DNA from 3 places in the Geovibrio sp. ADMFC3 genome. Region 1 is predicted to be linked to each of the others. Evidence: riboswitches for the same ligand, from Rfam matches in the RefSeq annotation. Region 1 holds a riboswitch; each other region holds the start of a gene.
The links. Region 1 has a riboswitch for cobalamin ahead of ACYRYY_RS06255 (ribonucleoside triphosphate reductase). Riboswitches for the same ligand answer to the same signal wherever they lie in the genome.

Region 1 (7,197 bases):
TTATGATTTCCTTAATCCGTTGTCAACAGATAAATCCCTTATTTATGTTTATTTCCCGATGCCGTGAAAGCACTTGTCCAGATGCTCCTTCGGGAGCTGTTTACCTATGAACGCTGTTGCCAGTGTTATCACTGCTGATGCAGGCAGACCTATAACAAGCGGATCGACCGCTGACCATATTGAGCCTGCGGCGAGGGAGTCAACTCCGAACACTGCCTTGCACATCATCATGGGTCCGGAAACCTTTTCATGGACGAAAAACAGCCAGAAAAAGCTGATAAGCGTACCCGCTGTAAAGCCTGTAAATGCGGAGAATTTTGTTACTCTCTTAGAGTATATAGCTCCGAAGTATAAAGGCAGAAATGCAGCGGCGCATATTCCGAAGAAGATTGCCGTTCCCCTTGCGATTATCGCCGTGCCGCCGTCAAAGAAGAGGGGCAGCCCCCATGCGAAAAAATAACTTAGCATAATGGTGAACAGGATGCCTGTTTTTGTTATCAGCACAGAGTTGCCGGTTTTTCCCAGCCATTTTTCATAAATATCTCTGCCTAATGATGTTCCCATTGCATGAAACTGCGAGCTGAGGGTACTCATGGCGGCGGAAAGCATGGTGATTGTGAAAACAGCGGTAAACCACTGGGGCATAGCCTTACTTATATAGAGAGGAATAATCTCCTCAACATTTTTGTTAGCGGCTATGAGGGATATTTTTCCGGCGGTGTCCTCATTCATGTAATAGAAATACACGTTTGATAATGCGCCGACTATAAACGCCACGCCCACTGCCACCAGAACGAATATTCCGCCAATAAGCACCGCACGGTTAAGCTCTCTGTTGCTTTTAACAGTCATGAAGCGGACAATAAGCTGTGGCTGCGCCAGAACGCCTATCCCCACGCCCATAACCATGGTTGTGACCACTGTGACCCAGAACGGGGAACCCAGGGTGGGAAAGGATGTCCAGCCTGTGTGCCCCTGAGAACCGAAGATGTTCACTGCTATATCCGCCATATCTGTAAGTTTCTGATGAGCTTCCACAACTCCGCCCATTTTCCAGTAGGTGAAGAAAAGGAGAATAATCATCCCCGCAAACATCACAGACCCCTGAAAAGCATCAGTGTACATAACCCCTTTCAAACCGCCCATAACGACATAAACGGCAACAATTACAGTGAGAAAGAACAGAGCGGCATTGTAGTTTACGCTTAATATCTGCGCTATGAATTTTGCTCCGCCCATGAGAACCACACTTGCGTAAAGAGGCATTGAAACAAATATAAGGAGCCCTGATAAACCCTGAAGAGTGCGGGACTGAAAACGAAGACCGATAAATTCGGGGAATGTATGTGCGTTAAGGTTAAGCCCCATGACCCTTGTGCGTCTGCCGAAGAAGACGAAGGCGATGAAGACTCCGACAAATATGGTGAGAACAGTAAGCCAGAGAAGGCTCATTCCGAAAACCGCAGCAGCCCCGCCGAAGCCGACAATTGCGGATGTGGAGATGAATGTGGCTCCGTATGACATAGCCATGACAAAAGGGTGTATCTTTCGCCCGGCAACCATGTAGTCTGCGGCGCTGACTGTTCCTTTATATGCCTTTACAGTTAGTCCGCCCACAATGGCGAGGTAAACGATCACCACGAGGGTAAGAAGAGGGAGACTCATTTCCATCAGAGCGTCTCCTCAACTTTTCTTTCCTCTTCGGCCCATTCCTGTTCCTGAAGAAATTCCTCATCAGTCATGTAGCCTTTGTTCCAGTTCATTATTCCGTAAACAATACAGAGTACAGCGCTGGCAAGCATGAGTATAAACCCAAGCGGCACTGCCCATCCTGATAAACCGAGCATGCAAGCCCCCAAAAAAACGAATTAAATTTCGGAAGCTTACATTTTTTGAGAATTTCAGACAATAAAAAACTGTTATTCTCTGATAATAACCTTGGAGAAACAGGACTCAAACAGTGCCTTAAGTGAGTAAAACTCTGCCTTGCTCATGGGAACATTAAACCTTTTGTCCAGAAGAGGGGTTGATTTTTGGAGGAACTGCAACGCCACAGGAACATCTTTTGCGAAATCAGCCAGCCAGAAGAGCGACTCCTCATCGGGCTTTTTCCATGCGGTATAGCGCAGTTCAAAAGGTATTCCGCTGTTTTTCAGTGCATGAATGGTTTTTACAAAAGGCTCTGTGGAGCGTGCTGTGCGGGTCATGTACTCTATATCTTCGGCGCAGAAACCTTTGATATCCACCGCCGCATAGTCCACAAACCTCTGCTCCAGAAGAGGCAGAAGCCTTGCCGGAGCAAATCCGTTTGTATCCAGCTTGATTTTCACACCGTCATTCTTAAGAAAAGATACAAAATCAGCAATGTGATCTGAAAAAAGAGGCTCGCCGCCTGTAACAGCGACGGCCCCTATATTTCTTACAGCCATATAAGAAAAAAACTCAGATGACTTATTTTCCCCTTTTCGGCCTGTTACCAGAAGAGGATTGTGGCAGTATCTGCACCTCAGGTTGCAACCGTGGGTGAAGACAGTGGCCGCCACTTCTCCCGGATAATCTATAAGACTGACGGGCGTAAAGCCGGCAATGAAGAAGTCTGTGTGACTCATTTGGAAACTCTGAAAGTCCCCCTGTTTATAAATTCCTCTTTTTTACCTTCGTTCCAGTGGTTTGTGGGGCTGTGATAGCCCACAACTCTGCTGTAAACGTCGCAAGTTGTGCCTTTTACTTCTGCCATTTCCTTTTCCAGCTCTCTGATTCTCTCAGCTTTTTCCATTATCTGCCTCCTTGCGTTTTTATATTGCCCAAAAGCCGTTAAACTTCGGCTTTGAGTTTCTCAAGTTCCTGAAAAATTGCCGCCTTTTTCTCCTCCGCACAAAGCGGACATTCGGGGTGTTTACCTTTAAGGTAGCCATGTACAGGGCATACGGAAAATGTAGGTGTTATTGTTATATAAGGTATTTTATAGCAGCATGTTATCTCTTTTAAGAGTTTGCCCACTGCGGACGGTTCATCCACTGATTCACCGAGGAAAACGTGGAAAACTGTACCGCCTGTGTAAAGAGGCTGCAGCTTGTCCTGATGATCCAGAACAGCGAAGAGATCCCTCGCCTTTTCCACAGGAATTTGTGTGGAGTTGGTGTAGTAGGGACGCTCAAGGGAACCGGAAGTAATAATTTCAGGGTAATCCTTGATATCACGCTTGGCGAGGCGGTATGAAGTGCCTTCGGCGGGCGTTGCCTCAAGGTTGTAGAGCATGTCGTCATCTTCCTGAAACTGCGCCAGTTTGCCTCTCATGAAGTTAAGGATCTTTTCTGCAAACTCCAGCCCTTCTTTATTCATAATATCCACGCCGATGAAGTTCAGCGCTGCTTCGTTCATTCCTATTATTCCGATGGTGTTGAAGTGGTTTTTCCAGAACTGACCGAATCTCGCTTTTATATCTTCAAGGTAGAAGCGGGCATAAGGGTAGAGACCGTTTTCCGTCAGTTTCTCCAGAGATTTGCGTTTGATTCTCAGGCTGTCTCTGGCAAGCTCCATAAGAGAGGAAAGCCTGTTGAAAAATTCCTGTTCGCTTCCTGCTGTGTAGCCTATTCTCGGCAGGTTTATAGTAACAACGCCGATTGAACCAGTGAGAGGGTTTGCGCCGAAGAGACCTCCGCCTCTTTTGCGAAGCTCTCTGTTGTCCAGACGCAGGCGGCAGCACATGCTGCGTGCATCTTCGGGACTCATATCGCTGTTTACGAAGTTTGCAAAGTAGGGAATGCCGTATTTGGCAGTTATCTTCATCAGCTCCTGAACTATGGGGTGTTCCCAGTCAAAATCTTTTGAAACGTTGTAAGTCGGTATGGGGAAAGTGAATATACGTCCTTTTGCATCGCCTTCCATCATAACTTCCATGAAGGCACGGTTTACCAAGAACATCTCCTCCTGAAACTCTCCGTAGGTTCTGTCCATCATTTCGCCGCCGATTATAACCGCCTCGTCCTTATGGGTTGATGGTACGTATAAGTCCATGGTGAGGTTGGTGAAAGGCGTCTGAAAACCCACTCTGGTGGGTACGTTGAGGTTGAAGACAAATTCCTGCATAGCTTGCTTAACTTCCTTATAGGAAAGTTTGTCATAGGCTACAAATGGTGCAAGATAAGTGTCAAAGTTGGCGAAAGCCTGCGCTCCCGCTGCTTCACCCTGAAGTGTGTAGAAGAAGTTTGCTATTTGTCCCAGTGCTGTGCGGAGGTGTTTGGCGGGTTTGCTTTCAACCTTGCCGGCGACCCCTCTGAAGCCTTTCACCAGGAGATCTTTAAGATCCCATCCGCAGCAGTACACAGCGAGAAGACCGAGATCGTGAATATGGAAATCCCCTTCTGTGTGTGCTTTCTGCACTTCGGGCGGATAGATTTTATTCAGCCAGTATTTTGCTGTCACAGTGGATGAAATATAGTTGTTAAGCCCCTGAAGAGCATAGGTTGTGTTGCTGTTCTCGTTCACACGCCAGTCGCTTCCGCCGAGATAAGTCTCAACTATGGATTCAAAACCCTCCATGCTGTCAGTTATGGAGCGGATGTCTGCACGCTGTTTTCTGTATATGATAAAAGCTTTGGCTGTTTTGGCGTGTCCCTGCTCTATGAGAACTTTCTCTACGTAGTCCTGTATCTCTTCTACGGAGCATGAACCGTAGCGCTCGTAAGCATCTGTAAGTTTTCTTGTAACAATAAGGGAAAGGGCTGCAGCGTTATTTCTGTCTGTTCCGCCGACAGATTTTGCAGCCTTGAAAATGGCGTTTGCAATGCGCTCCTGATCAAACGGCACAAAGCGCCCGTCACGTTTCATAACTTTTTCAAGCATATAATCAAGCCTCCGTAAAATAAGCGTAATTCGATGGAGAGGATGCTTAATAAGTGAAGATTATATGCACAGAAGTATCGTTGGCGTGTAATAATCTCATCCATCCCTCCGATGGGCAGTTATTCCCCGGGGCAGGTATCCTGACTCGCCTTCGTTCTACTTGCTCGGCCTTCCCGTACATCAGACAGTGGCAAAGAAAAGGAGCTTTCGTCCGGCTCACAGTTGCGGGGGCAGCGGCGGATTTTAACCGCACTTCCCTGATTCCCGATGAGCTATTTTGCTATGAAGAGATCGATAAGTCAACCCAGATTTGAGGAAAAGAGATAAAAAAGCTCCTGATTAAAAGACGGCACATCGCAAGCCCGCTTCCTGTATGGAGTTTGGCGGAGGCGGGCATTTGTCAGATAAAAATATAATTATTTTTAGCTCTTATAAGATAAAATTTTAAGTCAAAATGTAAATAATATAGCCTATAAGGTAATATATTGAATCAGTGTATTACTGTATTCTGTAAAGATGAACAGGATCGACTTAATCAGGGGTAACATACTGAAAGCCATAGCCGAATCGGGACAGTCACGATTGAAAGTGACCGAAAAGGCGGGTATTTCCTATCAGCATCTTACCCGTTTTCTGAACAACAACACAGGGGGAGAAATAGGGATAGGCATACTCTGCAGGCTGGCTGAGGTGCTTGATGTCCCTGTGAGCTGTCTTCTGGGTGATACGGATAAAGCAGGCGATTATATCCTGACCGCAGGGGGCAGGCAGCTTCCCGCTGAGTGGGACGGACTGATGAAGGAAATTCTTGCAATGGATGAACAAGAGCAGGACAAGATCTACAGGATGCTGAACCTGCTTCTTGAAGTGATTAAATAAAGAAAGGCGGATGTCCGCACCGGGCGGAAACCCGCTTCTGATTTTCAGTTAATAGTCTATCCCGGCCGCCTGAACACTTTCCGGATCATGGCTGTGGCAGGGGGTTACTCCGTATGTCATGTCGCAGTTGGGGCATTTTGCCTCGAATGTCTCCATGTTGAAGCTTTCTTCGCAGTTTGAGCAACGGATAACCATAGGTGCAGGCATGGGCATTGAGCCGTAACCCATATGTCTTAATTTATCTACCACCTGTTTGCCGTTGTCGAAACTTCCTGAACATCCCTGATGCATTCTGAACCTCTCATTATATATTTTTCCGGCTTTGCCGTAATATTAATCCTGACTTTTCTTTGTTTTGAAACAATACGCTCTCTGCGCTATAATTAACTTGATAGAGATCAAAATATGCAAAAAAAACTTTATCGTTTTAATTTTCTATATTATAGTGTTTTTGTTAGGTAATATTGACAAGTATCATTAGATTATTATTTTAATAACGGTCATAACATCATTTTCTATGGAGGTAAGCATTGAAGAAACTGCTTCCGCTTTACATTAACAGGCTCAGTCCCTGTTACAGCCGTGATCATCTCGGCAATCATGGCTGTTATGCCAGAAACGATATACCAAGATTCCTTCACCTCACGGCTTTAGGCAGGTTTGATGAGGCTTTTTATGTTCTCAAGGAAACAAATCCATTCAGTTCGGGCTGCGGCAGATTCTGTGATCACCCCTGTGAAACAGCATGCAACCGTACGAAATATGATCAGCCTGTGGATATAAAAGCGCTCGAACGCTTCATCTCCGATGCGGGCTATGAAAAAGGCTTAAAACCTGCAATGACAGGAGAAAAGAAGGACAGGAAAATCGCCATCGTAGGCTCCGGTCCCGCTGGGCTTTCTGCTGCTTATTTCCTTGCACGCTGCGGTTACAGTGTGGAAGTGTTTGAAAAACACGAGGTAGCAGGCGGTCTTCTCAGTGAAGGCATACCGGCCTACCGTTACCCCCGTGAGGTTTTCGAGAAAGAGCTTGCCTTTATAAAAGAGACAGGTGTGGTGATACACACTAACTCCAATATAAATAAAGAAAGCTTTAAAGACCTTGCCGGAAACTATGACGCAGTGATAGTCGCCACCGGAGCGCACAAACCCGGAGAACTGGGCATAGAAGGTGAACAGCTTGACGGTGTTGAAAACGGTATAGCATTCCTGAAAAAAGTAAATCTCGGACAGCTTGACGCCCTCGGAATAAAAAAAGGCGAGAAGATAGGCGTTATCGGCGGCGGTTATACCGCAATGGATGTGGTGCGCTGCGCTGTTCGTCTGGGTGCTGAACCCACTATGGTTTACAGGCGTACATCCGCTGAAATGACAGCTCATCAGGGCGAGGTTGAAGAAACAAAACGTGAGGGTGTGAGCTTTAAGTTCCTTAAAAGCCCCCTTAAGATAGAAAAAGACGGCAAAGGGCTCAAGC
Region 2 (7,197 bases), 1.2 Mb from region 1:
ACCACTGCTGCGATTAAAAGCGCAAGCAGAAACCGGATTGAAAATAAACGTTTCATCAGTCAACCTCTCTTTATATATTTGGCGCTTTTTGTAAGCACCTAAGGTTACCTAAAAAATAAAAATCTCTATTTAACTGTCATATCGAAGTTATGGCATCCGTCGTTGCAGAAAAGCTTTGAAGGCTTATGAATCCCGTGGCATTCCTTGCAAGGCTGTTCACCCATGTGGTTGTCATGGGGGTTGGCTTCTTCAACATCTTTTGTGAGTTCAGCAAGAGCCTTGTAGTCGCCGTGACATGAGAGGCATGCGGATGTTTTTGCGGCAGAATCAGGAGTATCTGTTCCGTGGCAGTCAGCGCACTGAATCTCATTTTCCTTATGCGCTCCCCTAAGCTCTCCGGAAGCAAGTACAGAACCCGCTGCAAGAAGAATGAGCATAATAAACAAAATGGTATTGATAGATTTGGTGTTTCTCATATTCAGCTCCTTAAATAAAAAAATTAAAACTTAAATAGTATAACTTTAGATATATGTAATGTCATATGTCATACATTTGATGATTAAACATATAATCGTATAACCAATCATGTCAATAATTATTTCTGAGATTGCACCAATAAATACTTCGGCTAATAAAGATTCATCGTTTTATCAATAATTAAACACATAAAGAAAATTTGATGGCTAATCATTTTGACAAATATAGAATTATCTATAAAAACAGTGAATATATCTTGACTTTAAACCGTTCAATCATGATAGTATTAAATGTTAGAGCATTTATGATTAAGTATTATGATTAAAACCACAAACACGGAGAAACAATTGGACACATTCCGGCCGGTAAGGCAGGTTAAAGCATCTGACGAAGTTTTTAACCAGCTTAAAGAGGCAATAATAACAGGCAGATACAAAACAGGAGACAAACTACCTTCTGAACGTGAGCTTATTGAAATGTTTAAAGTCAGCAGAACTGTTGTAAGAGAAGCTATGAAAGTTCTCGCCGCCACAGGTTTTGTTGAAATACGCTACGGAGCAACAGGCGGTGCGTTTGTAAACGATCTTACATTTGACAGACTTAGTGACGCATGGGGAGATCTTTTCTCTTCCGGCAAACTTTCCATACCTGAACTCTGTCAGGCACGCATTCTCATTGAACCCGAAGTTGCAAAGCTTGCCGCCGCTAATAATACTGAAGAATATATAGAGAAACTTAAAAAAGCACTGTCTAATGAAGGACGCCACAATACATACCCTGATACGGTTCATGAAAGGCAGAAAGTGCATTATGTTCTAGCGGAAATGTGCCAGAACAGGTTCCTTGAATCAATTGTTAAGTCACTTGTAATACTGATAAGAAATATAACAGAAGAGTTTCAGCCGCCAACGGATGAGGTTCACCCTCTCGGCATGCACAATGCCCTTGTGGAAGCTGTAATTACAGGCAACGGAAAAAAAGCAGAGCAGGAAATGCGCAACCACCTGATTGAGTTTGACCAGCTTATGACTGTTGCCGAAGAAAAATACAGAAAATCTCAAAAGAAAATATGGACTGCAATATAGAGAAAGGGGCTTTTTAGCCCCTCTTTTTTTATCCTTTGTATTCTTTTTTAGTGACAGCTTCAGACTTTATCCTGTCCAGCAGAAGGGCAAGTGCAGGCTTAACATTTTCTCTTATGTCTCCTGCAACTATGAGAAAAAGCACATCATCACCCGGCTCCATAACACCGGAACGAGCTTCAACAACCACTTTATAGATACCTTCCATAGCCTCAACATCAAGGCGTATCTGCTCAATCTTTTCCAGATCGCTGAATACTTCCATTTTCTGTACAGAAGAATGGTCACCCCTTGACCAACCACGCACTGTTCCGTTGTGGATAAGGATCATTCCCACATTATCCGCAAAGTCTTTATCCTTTTTAAGTTCCGCTATTGTTGCTGAAATATCCATTAAAAGCTCCTTTAAAAATGTATATTAAGATAATAATGCGCTAAATGTAAACCACTGGTAAAGACATTAAGGAAGATCAATACCCGCTTTTTTCGCCTGTGCCCTGTGAAGCTCCCTGCGGAGGGTGTATAGCCTGCCGTCTTTTCTGAAATGTCTGCCTGTCTGGCGGAAAGTAAATGACACCCCCGCAGCTCTGCATTGTTCACGTATGGCAAGAACCCAGTCATAGTTGCATTCCCTCGCCTCTGTTCCTGATTCACCTCCGACTATAACAGACTCAATCACAGAAGAAAGATAAGCGGATAAATCGATCGCCTCAAGTATGGGTTCGCAGATAATATCCTTATGCCTGACAGGTACCTCAAGAAATAAAGGCAGACGGTAATCAGCCATTTTCTGGTTTTCAACTGTGCATGCTATTGTGACATTCTCATACCCTTCGCCCCAGTCATTCGGCAAAGATGCATAAAAACGGTCGATGCGTTTCGTTATAATGAAGAAATGCAAATCAGAGCGGAAGCGTATCATCTCCCAGACATCCTTACGCCACTCATCAGCCTCTTTCAGAAAAAAATCGGAAGTGAAGCAAGTGTACACGACTTCACTGCTGTGAAGCTTATAATCACCGGATTTAGTACACTTCAAAGGTAAATTAAAGTTCCCTGTCTTTTCCACCTTTGAACTGTCCTTATTGTGCAGTGCATCCATCCTGTATACGTAGCAGTGATCACAACCGGGACTGATCTTTGTGCATCCGTGCCATGGGTTCCAGATAGGCAAAAATTTTCTCCACTCTGTTTTTTACGCAAATTAACTTAAAACGTACAAACTTTAAATATATACTTTAGCCTCACAAGGAAATCTTTGACTTTTACCGGAGAATGAGTTTATCCTTAAACCTGACAGGAAACGGAAGACGGTGAGAATCCGTCGCGGACGCGCCGCTGTAACCGGCATTATTTCCTGTCCGTGTCACTGTGAAAAACGGGAAGACACGGACACACAAAGGAGCCGGAAGCCAGAAGACGACCTGTTGAACAAGAAGCCGCAATGTCCCGCGGGAAGGACAAATACCGGAAAATCACCCGTATCTGTTTGTCAGCATACGCATCGATATTTCTCCGTCGTATCTCCCCTTCCCTGCATTTGCGCTGCTTCTTGAATTCATCAAAAGGAGTATGGCTGATGAAATCACACATTCCCGGCTTCCCGCGGATAGGAGCAGGCAGAGAACTGAAAAAAGCTTTGGAGAGTTTCTGGAAAGGTGAAATATCCGAAAGAAAGCTCCATGAGACAGCATCTGAAATCAAAGCAGAAAACTGGAGAATTCAGAAAGAAAGCGGATTAACACATGTAGCTGTAAACGATTTTTCTTTGTATGATCATGTTCTGGACACAGCGTTAATGTTCGGGTTCATACCGGAAAGGTTCAAAAGAATTACAGATCCCCTTGATTTATATTTTGCGATGGCAAGAGGCTCCGCAACAAAAGATATACGCCCCCTCAGCATGAAAAAATGGTTTAACACCAACTACCACTACCTTGTTCCGGAAATAAGCAGTTTATCTGCCGTGGGCCTTAACCCTGCGAAACCCGTGCTTGAGGCGAAAGAAGCTTTTCGGTCTGGCTTTAATCCCAAACCTGTTATCCTTGGTCCCATCACCTTCTTATCATTATGCGAAGCAGACGGGTGCAGCCCGTGGGATTTTACAGAAGATCTCACCGCAGCTTACATCAAACTGATTGAATCACTTTCACCTTACTGCGAATGGATAGAGATTGATGAACCCCTCTTAGCATCAGATATGTCAAAAGATGCCTGGCTTAATTTTATACCTGTTCACAGGAAAATAAAGGATTCAACAGATGTCAGGCTGATGATAGCCTCAACATGCGGTGATGCAGGTGATAATACTGAACTTGCATTTGAAACAGGATATGATGCTTTTCATACAGACCTGACCAAGACAGATACTTTCACCCACATAACAAACCACATACCCGATCATATGCTCATTTCGGCAGGAATTGTTGATGGGCGCAACATATGGAAAACGGATTGCCGCAAAGCATATACAAATCTTGAGCAGATTGCTTCCGTAATAGGAAGAGAAAAAATCATTGTTTCCTCCGGTTCCTCTCTTTTACATGTGCCCGTTGATCTTACATATGAGACCGATTTGCAGGTGGACGTTAAGAACAAAATGGCATTCGCTGTGCAGAAGTGCATTGAAATAGCTGAACTGACCAAAGCTTTTGAGAAAGAATGCGTTAGTCAGCTCCCAGAAGCAGATTATCACCATCCTAAAAGCGCTCCGGTGATTTATGATGAGAGCTTTCTTAGCAGAGACAGCTCCAGAAAAAAGAGGAAAGAGATTCAGACACGCACCCTTAATCTGCCTGTAATGCCCACAACAACAATAGGCTCTTTCCCGCAGACAAAAGAGATCAGGGAACAGAGAACAAGGTTCAAAAACGGAAAGTTAAGCTCTGACAGCTACGAAGCATTCATCAGAAAGCAGATAGAGTCTGTTATCAGTCTTCAGGAAGAGCTAGGGCTTGATATTCTTGTGCATGGAGAACCCGAACGTAATGATATGGTTGAATATTTTGCTGAATATCTGGACGGTTTCGCTTTTACAAAAAACGGCTGGGTACAGAGCTACGGAAGCAGATGCGTTAAGCCTCCCATTATTCATGGTGATGTGTCAAGACCTTCTCCCATAACGGTAAAATGGTTTAAATATGCTCAATCTCTCACTGCAAAACATGTCAAAGGAATGCTCACAGGACCTGTGACAATACTTCAGTGGAGCTTTTCAAGGGAAGACATTCCATATGCTGATGTATGCGCACAAATAGCGTTTGCAATAAGGGAAGAGGTTCAGGATCTGGAAAAAAACGGCTGCCGCATTATACAGATAGATGAAGCTGCATTCAGAGAGGGGCTTCCTCTCAAGAAAGCAGATCAGGAGGACTATCTGAAAACTGCCGTCAAATGCTTTCGTATAGCATCCTCCGGCATATCTGATATGACTCAGCTTCATACACATATGTGCTACAGTGAGTTTAATTCAATTATGGAACATATAGACGCTATGGATGCAGATGTAATAAGCATAGAAGCAAGCAGAGGCGGTATGAAACTGCTTGAAGTGTTCAAAAAGTATCAATATCAGGGAGATATAGGACCGGGGGTATATGACATTCATAGTCCCCGTGTTCCTTCATCAGAAGAGATACATAAGCTTATCAGGCAGGCTTTGGAATATATCAGCCCTGACCAGCTCTGGATCAACCCTGACTGCGGTTTAAAAACAAGAAACAATGAAGAGGCTGTGCCGTCATTAAAAAATATGGCTAAGGCGGCATCAGTTATCCGCGCAGAAACAACAAAAGATTCTGTCGCCGGATAATAAACACATGCCCCTCTCAGACCCCCATCTGGCGAGGGGCTTATCCTTATTAAAAACAACAATTACAAAGGCGGCTGCTTTCTTTATTTGCTGAAAATTCCCGCTGTGCCGCCGCTGATAAGGCTTGCTACACTTTTAAGAGCAGACGGCAGAGCAAAAACGCTCTGGACGGCAATATACCTTGGCTCCCATTGTGGTTTGAATTTCTCTTTATAACTGCGTAAACCTTTGAAATTATAGAATCTTTCCCCGTGTTTGTACATTATACCGGCTAACCTGTTCCAGAAAGGGGAAAATGAATGAAGCTCAAAACCGGATAGCGGTGCCATACCAAGGTTAAAATATTCATACCCCTGCTCTTTTCCATGAAGAATCAGCTTCAGGAAAAGATATTCCATTACTCCTTTCGGAGCATTGTCACTGTACCTCATTAAGTCTATTGATATTTCGTGTTTTGAACCAGCCAGCCACAGATTAGCGAAAGCAACCGGCTTATCATCCTTCATTACTGCTGCAAAGGGCATACGCATCAGGTAATCTTCGTTAAAACAGCCAAGTGAAAACTGCTTTTCCCTGCTGTTTTTCGATTTCATCCAGTCATCTGAAATTTCCCTGAACACCGGAAGCATGTCTGGGATCTCCTCTTTTGTGAAGATCCTAAAGGAACATCCTTCCTTTTCCGCTTTTTTGAGAGTGTTGCGCATCCCGCTCCAATGGCTTCCTTCCATTGAAAAATCGGTCAGCTTCACCCTCGCTTGTTCGCCTATTTTAAATACTTTAAGCCCCGCATCAAGATAATGGGGAATATAGTCAGCACCGACTTCATAAAAAACAGCCCTGCACCCGTGTTCCTCGCTGAGTTTGCGAAAGCGAAATACAAGCTCCGCCGCTGATTCCTCCGGTCCGACCGGATCACCCATGCTTATGAAGTTGCGCCCTTCTGTTCCGTACATGATAAAACTTTTGTTATCCTCACCGAAGAGATATTGTTTGTCCGGCAGATAAGCCAGATATGCCGTGGTGTCTTCGCTCTTTGCAACAACAGGTTCAATCAGCTTGCGCATGTCATCAGCATAAACAGCGGCAACGGGTCTGGAAGGCTGAATGAGTTTGAAAAAAGCCAAGGCAGCGATCATTGAAAACAGTCCCACCATGGCACGAAGAAAACGTGGAGCCTGATCATCGAAAGTAAATGTCCACCACAACTCGCTCCGATATTCCACATGTTTATACGAGAAAAACCCAAGCCAAGTAAACACAAGGAAAATAACCATTATGGTAAGAAACCATTCCTTTGTAAGAACCTCCCCGAAGAATGAGCTTTTCTTGTTGTAAAGCCTTCGTGTGGGAAAAAGAGCGAATATGATTACACTTTGAAGGAAGAAGGTTTCTATCTCCGCACCTTTAAGCAGCGAAAGAACAGCACCGGCAGTGAGCATTATCAGGGTTAGCTGATATGCCAGATCTATCTTTTTGAAAAGCCCTCTGGAGAGTATAATAAGCCCCATTCCGATGAGACTTGCCAAAAAGTGGGACGACTCCATAAGGCTTAAGGGTATCAGTTTAGCCAAAAGAGGCAGACGGTCGGGGTTCACAGGCGTTGCTCCGCTGAAAAGCAGATAAGTTCCTCCTATAAAAACCACAGCAGCCATCAGCATAGGGGTTACGGCGTTATACAGCCTCCCGGCGAAGAGCAGATGCTTTATTACAGTCGATTTTAGCCTCAATATCTCTGAAAAACCCATCAGACAGGCAGCGGCGAGAAGAGGGAGAATATAGTAAGTTATCCTGAAAACAAGCAGAGCCCCGATGGCGGAGCCAACGGAT
Region 3 (7,197 bases), 1.2 Mb from region 1:
TCAAAAGATCCTGTGTTAGCCCTTGAAAATTGCTTTTCATCCGCATGTATCCATTTGGATCTCATTTTTGAAAACTCCGGACGCTCCGCAGGGGGAACAGGGTTGCGGTTCATGGGTCCTGTCTGCCAGATATAAATATCCGGCTGCGAGGCAACCACTCTTTCCAGTGAGAGTTTCACCAGCTTATCATCCGAATCCACAATATTTTTTCCGCCTGCCGCCTCAATTACAGAAGAGGCAATGTTTCCCCTGCCTGCCGCTGTGTAAGGAAGCTGGCTGACCTCGAAAATAACCTTGGCAACAGAAGGCAAAGGCTGAACAGACATAAGCTTGCCTTTAAGTTCACCCACAAGCTCTGCCGCCTGCTCCGTCCTGCCTGTCAGTTCGCCTATATCCCTGACACAAACCAGTATTTCTTCAAGGGTCAACGGGTCATACTTGTAAACTGATGCTCCGGTAATAGCCTCAACAGCATCAGCGTAATAAGAATCAGCAGAGCCGGTAATTATCAGATCAGGCTTCAGGGAGCGTATTATCTCAGCATTCGGACGGATGTGCGTACCAACCTTAACCGCTTCGGGAAATTCCGTAACGTTTTTTGTAACTCCGGCAACTTTATCACCCGCACCTAGTTTATAGAATATATCCGCCGCAGCGGGAGCAAGTATAACAACTCTTTCGGCAGCATTAGCACTAAATACTGAAAGTAAAATGGTCAGCGTGAGCATCAGCCTTAACACTGAACACCTCCGAAAGCATGGACACCTCAACCTCTCCGGCCGGTACGTCATATATCAGTTTTCCATTTAACATCATCCATATCCTGTCAAAATATTTAACCGACAGATTCACCTCGTGCATTGAGGCAATGAGCGTTTTGCTCGAATCTGTCAGAAGTTTTAAAATTTCCAGAGAGTGCCTTACATCAAGCATTGATACAGGCTCATCCAGAAAGAGAACATCTGTTCGCTGATTAAGCGCACGGGCTATCATCCCCCTTCTCTTCTCTCCGCCGGAAAGCTCCGTAAAGGCTCTGTCCCGCAGAGTTACAAGGGCAGTTGTTTTAAGAATTTCATCCGTCAGTCTGTCAGCATTCTTCATATGTCCTGCTGCGTATGCACCAAGACGAACCACTTCAAAAACAGTAAACGGAAAAACAACTGACGGAAGCTGCGGCATAAAAGCCATCATTTCCGCACGCTCTTTACGCTTTATTCCGCCAAGCTCTTTTCCGCCGTAATAGATGCCTTCACAGGGGATAAGCCCGGTAAGTATATGCAGAAGCGTACTTTTACCCGAACCATTCTCACCAATTACGGCTATTTTGCAGCCTTTCTGCACAGTGAGATCAGGCACACTTAACGAGAATACGCCACGTTTAAATTCAAGACCTGCAATATCAATCATGCCAGATCTCCGCCTGTCTGCTCCGCAGTATATAGAGAAAAAATACTCCGCCTAGAACTGCGGTAACTATCCCCACCGGAAGCTCCGCTCCGTTTGGTATAACTGTTCTTGCCACTGCATCCGCTGTTATCATAAGCAGTGCGCCAAACACGGAAGAATAAAAGATTCCCTGCCTGACATCGCTGCCGTAAAAACTTCGGGCTATGTGAGGCACAATGAGTCCCACAAACCCGATTAAGCCTGTAAAACTCACAGAAACAGCCACAAGAGCAGTGGAGAACACAAACGCCCTCATTCGCTCACTCCGTACATTCACGCCGGATGTTTCAGCGGACATTTCATCAAGGGCGAGGATGTTCAAGGGACGTGCCCTGAACATAAAATAAGCTGTGCAGAGAATGAGAACAGACGCCGCAAAAGCTGTTTTTGCCCATGTTATCATATAGAAACCGCCCATAAGCCAGAAGACTATGGAGGTCAGAGATTCTTCAAAAAAGAATTTTACAAACCCTATCACCGACGAAGCAACAATATTAAGCACCACACCCGCCAGAATCATAGTTATGGGGCTTATTCCGCTTCTGCGGTATGAAACACTGTAAACAAGCATCAGCCCGCCTAACCCCGTAAAAAGAGCCACAGGTGAAGCAAGATGTGCAGGAAGCCCCACTGCTATGGCAATCACAGCTCCCAAAGCAGCAGATGATGCCGCTCCGGTGGTGAAGCTGTCCGCCAGAGGATTGCGCAGCACAAGCTGATATACAGAACCGCTCAAGCCAAGCATAGCACCTGTCAGCCCTGCAAAAACCACACGGGGAGCCCGCATATTAAGCAGAATATCCCTCTGGACTTCATCCGTGCGGAATTGGGTTATATCTGTGGAGCCAACAAACAACGCAGCGGCAGATACTGCTACGAGTATCAAAATCCATAGAAGCTTCAACCTTCAACCCCGTTCAGAATCCGTCCTGCTATTATGAACAGCACAGCCGCCGAACCGAGCATAACACCCATGTTCAGCCATATATCGCACTCTGTCCCTATCAGGGAACATCGTATGAGCTTTGTTGAGTAAGTCATGGGAGAAATATGAGCCAGAACACCTGCCATAAAAGGCATTTTATCCACCGGATAAAAAGTGCCGGAGAGAAATATCATTGGGGTTATCACAAATGTGTTCACAGACATCTGATCCCCGTGGTTTTTTACCACGAGTGCAACAATTATGCCCAGAAGGGAAAAAACAATCAGATGAACAAGCATCACTGGGATGAATAAAAGGCTCATTTTCAGCCCTGCACCGGCAATAAAGCCGTAAGCCAGTATTATCACCACAGGAATAAGCCCTTTGATTACTCCGTAAAACACCTCGCCCGCAACAATTTCCCACCTGCTCACAGGAGCAAGGAGATACTCGTCAAAGACCTTAAAGTAAAATCTGGAAATATTTATTTCGCCGGAAATTCCGTAGCTCTGGTTAAGGCTGCTCATTGCGACAAGTCCGGGGATGAGAAACGTGAGGTAGTTTACCCCGTCCACAGAGGCAAAACGTCCTATTCCGTAGCCAAAGGCAACAAGAAACAGAAAAGGGGAAACAGCAGATGATGCAAGCACCTTCCATATTCTGCTGCGGAGAACCTGTGTCTCTCTGTATAAAACACCTTTTACGCCGTTCATGCGTCTATTCTCCTGCCGGTAATGGTAAGATAAACATCCTCAAGGTTTGTTTCCCTTATACTTGCTGTATCCGAAAGAGCGCCCAGTCTCTCAAGCCCTGCATCACGGGTTTCAAAAAACTCTGTCTCAGTTTTACCGTTCCGGTATATGTCCAGAGCCCATTTGCCGACCCTCGCCTTCAGTCCTGCCGCCGTTCCTTCAGTGACAATTTTCGCCTTATCCATTATCATCACACGGTCAGACAGCATTTCCGCTTCTTCAATGTAATGGGTAGTAAGCAGAATTGTACATCGCTTATCATGGTTTATACTGCGTATGAAGTCCCACATTGTCCTGCGGACAGAGGCATCAAGCCCCACTGTGGGTTCATCCAGAAAAAGCACCGAAGGTTCATGAAGAAGAGCACGGGCAATTATAAGCCTGCGTTTCATCCCGCCGGAGAGGTTTCCGGCAGTTTTATCCGCATGTGCGGCGAGCCCCGAAAAATCCAGAGCATTTGCAATTTTATCACCTAAGCCGCTCACTCCGAAGAGTATTCCGTGGGCTTTGAGGTTCTGATACACCGAAAGATCCCGATCCACATTATTATGCTGGGGCACAACGCCTATTGTCTGCTTGATCCTCCTGTTCTGCGGGTCAAACAGAGTGCCGTCATAACGTATCTCGCCGGATGCGGGAATGGTTAGTCCGGTCAGCATGTTTATAGTGGTGGTTTTACCGGCTCCGTTGGGACCGAGGAGAGCAAGAATGCTCCCCTCCTCCACATCAAAGCTTATTCCGTCAACAGCTTTGTGACTGCCGAAAACCTTTGTAAGGGATCTTACGGATATTTTGCTCATATTATTTAAGTTCGATTCCTGCCTCTTTGGCGGCTTCTTCCATATGACCTATGAAAATCTGCCTCACTGCGGGCTTGTGACCAAGTCCTTCAAGTACAGGAGTTACATTGAACCCTGCCTTTGTGAGCATAACCTTCCATGAGTCATCCTCGTCTCCTGCCATGTCATTTTCTGCGTGATCACCCGCAACATACATCAAGGGTTTGAGGACTATGTTTTTCACCTTTGCCGCAACAAGCTTATCCATCACGGAGTCAAAATCGGGCAGACCTTCAACCAGACCAATCACAACAGGCACACCGTACATACGGTTAAGAATCAGCTCAAGCTCATAATAAGCACCCTGAGACATATGTTCGTTTCCATGCCCCATGTAAACAAGTGCGGCTTTTGCGTCCTTTGCCTGCTGAATATCCGGTGCAAGCACCTTTGCCAGCGTCTCTAGATATTCTGCATGGGAGTATGCGCCTGTGAGAGGTTTGCCTATACCCACAGCAACAAAGGGCTGAAGCTTAGGTTTGAGGGTTTTTATTCCTGCAAGCCCTTCAACATAGGCAACCATATCAGCATATTCCTCACCGTCTGTAATAAGCGAAGGCTGAACAACGATGTTTCTGTAGCCAAGGTTCTGGAGATCTGCCATTACACCCAGAACGTTTTTTATTCCGTACAGCATTTCAGGAACCTGCGGATGCTCTCTGCGATAAGCCGAATCAGCCGCTCTCTCGTTCCATATCTTGCGTATTATATTTGAGGTAAAAGCCAGTCTAACAGGTGTTTCGGGATACTTTGCCTGTGTTTCCCTCACCAAAGCGAGGATAGGCTCAAGGGTTGTTTCATAGGTTGTGCCGAATGACGTGATCACGATTGCCGTTTTTTCTTCCATTGCTTTTTCTCCTCCTGCATGTACTGCGCCCGTAAAAGCCAGACAAACAAGGAACACTGCGAATATGCGTTTCACATACTCCTCCTTAAAAAAAATATGATTTTATACGGGTGCGACAGGAAATCCTGCTAGGGGGGCATATTTGGGTGCCTTCATCCTCGTAAAGTTCAAACAGAACAGGTATCCTGACTTCCGGCACGGCATAAAGCCGCCTACTCCCGCACCTTCCCATCCGTTTTATGGACAGTGGCTCACTGCGGTTTCGTTCCGGTTACAGTAGCGGGACTGTTTTGGATTTTAACCAAATTCCCTGTTTCTGTCTCCACCTCGTATATAAAGCCATTTTCTGATACATGAGCCCGTTAGTCAATTATAATTATTCTTGACACATATTTTATTTCGGAACACCATCTCAAAATGCGTAAAGGATTCACCACAGGCACAGCCGCTGCGGCAGCGGCAAAGGCTCATGCCGTTTACCGTATGAGCGGAATAAATACTGATTTCATTGATATTATCCTGCCGGACGGCAGCCGTATGGGCATACCAGTCACCTGCTCAGAAACGGGTGCATTTGTCATAAAAGATTCCGGTGACGATCCTGACGTTACCCACGGAGCGGAAATACATGCGTATGTGGAGCTTAATAACAGCGGCATCATAGAGATAAAAGGCGGAAAAGGCGTAGGAACTGTCACTAAGGCAGGTCTTCAGATACCAGTGGGTGAACCTGCCATAAACCCTGTTCCCCGCAAAATGATAAAAGAAAATGTGCGGGAAGTTATAGGCGCTTCAAAGGGAGCAGTGGTTACAATATCAGTACCCGAAGGGGAGAGGCTTGCGGCGCAGACCTTTAATGAACGCATCGGCATAATCGGCGGAATATCAATAATAGGCACAACCGGGATAGTTCATCCCATGAGCGTTGATGCTCTTATAGATTCATTTAAGTGCGAAATTGACGTAAAACTTGCGGAAAGCAGGCACATAATCCTTGTTGCGGGCAAAATAGGCGAAAAACACATGCAGACCATCCGCTCCGGCGAAGACGCCGTAATGGTCAGCAACTACTTCGGAGAAGCTTTTAATTACTTGCGGAAGAATGATATAACAGAAATCACCCTCGCCGGTCATCCGGGAAAACTGGCAAAACTTGCCATGGGGCATTACAATACCCATTCTGCCCATTCCCCTCAGGCGCAGGACTTTGTGAGCGGCGTCCTTGGTCTGCCCGCAGGGTTTAATACTGTGGAGGAAATATGCCTTACCCATCCGTCAGGGTTCAGCAGTATAGCAGAACTGATAAGCGCAAAGGTCAAGAATGATTACGGATTTACAAAAACTGATGTTTTCCTTTTCAACATGAAAGGCGATCTGATAGGACAATCTCATGGCTGACATATACATAATATCAACCGGAACCGGACATCCTGATAGGCTGACAGGCAGGGCGAAGAAAGCCCTCTCGCAGATAGATACGGCTGTGGGCGGGGAGAGATTCCGCCACTGGGTAAATGTTCCTTTTTACGAGCCGGAACCTCTGATAAGCGGCACTCTGGAATTTATCAGGAATAACCGTGGAAAAAAAATCGGCGTTCTTGTCACGGGGGATGCGGGATTTTTCAGCCTCGCTAAATCTGTCGTGAAGGAATTCGGCAGGGAAAACGTTAAGATAATAGAGGGAATAAGCGTTGTTCAGGCAGCATTTGCGGCGATAGCTGAACCATGGGAGGATGCTGTGTTCCTTTCCGCCCACGGACGGAGCGGATTTGACATAGAAAAAGCAGTTAATGCAGATAAGTTTCTTATTCTGTGTGATAAAATCAACAACCCACGAAGAATAATTGAAGAAAACAGCCGTCTCATAAAGAATTTTGAACTCTGGGTGGCGGCAAACCTCAGCATGGATAATGAAATAATTCACAGAGTAACACTGGATGAGCCAATACCCGAAGATGCTCTTTCCTGTGTGATTGGGATAAGAAAAACAGGTGAATAAATGGCAAAAGTCTACTTCATAGGCGCCGGGCCCGGTGATCCGGAACTTATTACACTTAAAGGAATAAATGCGGTTAAAAAATGCGAAACGGTTATATACGCCGGAAGCCTCGTTTCAAAAGATATTCTCGCCCACTGCACCAAAACTGCGGAGATACATAACTCTGCATCCATGAATCTGGATGAGATTATTAATGTGATGCAGAAATCAGTTGCGGAAGGTAAAAGCGTGGCAAGACTCCACACCGGAGATCCTTCGCTGTATGGTGCAGTGAATGAGCAGATGCTTGAGCTTGACTCACTTGGAATTGAATACGAAATAATCCCCGGCGTAACTGCTCTTTTTGCCTCTGCCGCTGCCATGCAGACAGAGCTGACACTGCCGGAAAT

Region 2: linked by a shared signal. The riboswitch ahead of metE (5-methyltetrahydropteroyltriglutamate--homocysteine S-methyltransferase) and the one ahead of ACYRYY_RS06255 (ribonucleoside triphosphate reductase) in region 1 are both predicted to bind cobalamin.
Region 3: linked by a shared signal. The riboswitch ahead of ACYRYY_RS00710 (sirohydrochlorin cobaltochelatase) and the one ahead of ACYRYY_RS06255 (ribonucleoside triphosphate reductase) in region 1 are both predicted to bind cobalamin.

The regions. Positions count from the first base shown of each region.
Region 1 is NZ_BAAFZG010000002.1:1,262,365-1,269,561, reverse strand. Features, by position in the region: gene ACYRYY_RS06275 (sodium:solute symporter family protein) at 49-1,665, opposite strand; gene ACYRYY_RS06270 (symporter small accessory protein) at 1,671-1,847, opposite strand; gene ACYRYY_RS06265 (anaerobic ribonucleoside-triphosphate reductase activating protein) at 1,920-2,609, opposite strand; partial or broken gene nrdD (anaerobic ribonucleoside-triphosphate reductase) at 2,606-2,713, opposite strand; gene ACYRYY_RS06255 (ribonucleoside triphosphate reductase) at 2,815-4,845, opposite strand; cobalamin riboswitch at 4,959-5,168, opposite strand; gene ACYRYY_RS06250 (helix-turn-helix domain-containing protein) at 5,362-5,724, shown strand; gene ACYRYY_RS06245 (hypothetical protein) at 5,773-6,015, opposite strand; gene ACYRYY_RS06240 (FAD-dependent oxidoreductase) at 6,255-7,197, shown strand, end outside.
Region 2 is NZ_BAAFZG010000002.1:60,774-67,970, reverse strand. Features, by position in the region: gene ACYRYY_RS00580 (FAD-dependent oxidoreductase) at 1-56, opposite strand, end outside; gene ACYRYY_RS00575 (cytochrome c3 family protein) at 126-476, opposite strand; gene ACYRYY_RS00570 (FadR/GntR family transcriptional regulator) at 825-1,562, shown strand; gene ACYRYY_RS00565 (molybdenum cofactor biosynthesis protein MoaE) at 1,591-1,953, opposite strand; gene ACYRYY_RS00560 (DUF5131 family protein) at 2,020-2,733, opposite strand; cobalamin riboswitch at 2,821-3,000, shown strand; gene metE (5-methyltetrahydropteroyltriglutamate--homocysteine S-methyltransferase) at 3,139-5,370, shown strand; gene mprF (bifunctional lysylphosphatidylglycerol flippase/synthetase MprF) at 5,454-7,197, opposite strand, start outside.
Region 3 is NZ_BAAFZG010000002.1:91,694-98,890, reverse strand. Features, by position in the region: gene ACYRYY_RS00735 (ABC transporter substrate-binding protein) at 1-740, opposite strand, end outside; gene ACYRYY_RS00730 (ABC transporter ATP-binding protein) at 694-1,407, opposite strand; gene ACYRYY_RS00725 (FecCD family ABC transporter permease) at 1,400-2,350, opposite strand; gene ACYRYY_RS00720 (ABC transporter permease) at 2,347-3,084, opposite strand; gene ACYRYY_RS00715 (ABC transporter ATP-binding protein) at 3,081-3,923, opposite strand; gene ACYRYY_RS00710 (sirohydrochlorin cobaltochelatase) at 3,925-4,884, opposite strand; cobalamin riboswitch at 4,970-5,171, opposite strand; gene cbiD (cobalt-precorrin-5B (C(1))-methyltransferase CbiD) at 5,227-6,207, shown strand; gene cbiE (precorrin-6y C5,15-methyltransferase (decarboxylating) subunit CbiE) at 6,200-6,808, shown strand; gene cobM (precorrin-4 C(11)-methyltransferase) at 6,809-7,197, shown strand, end outside.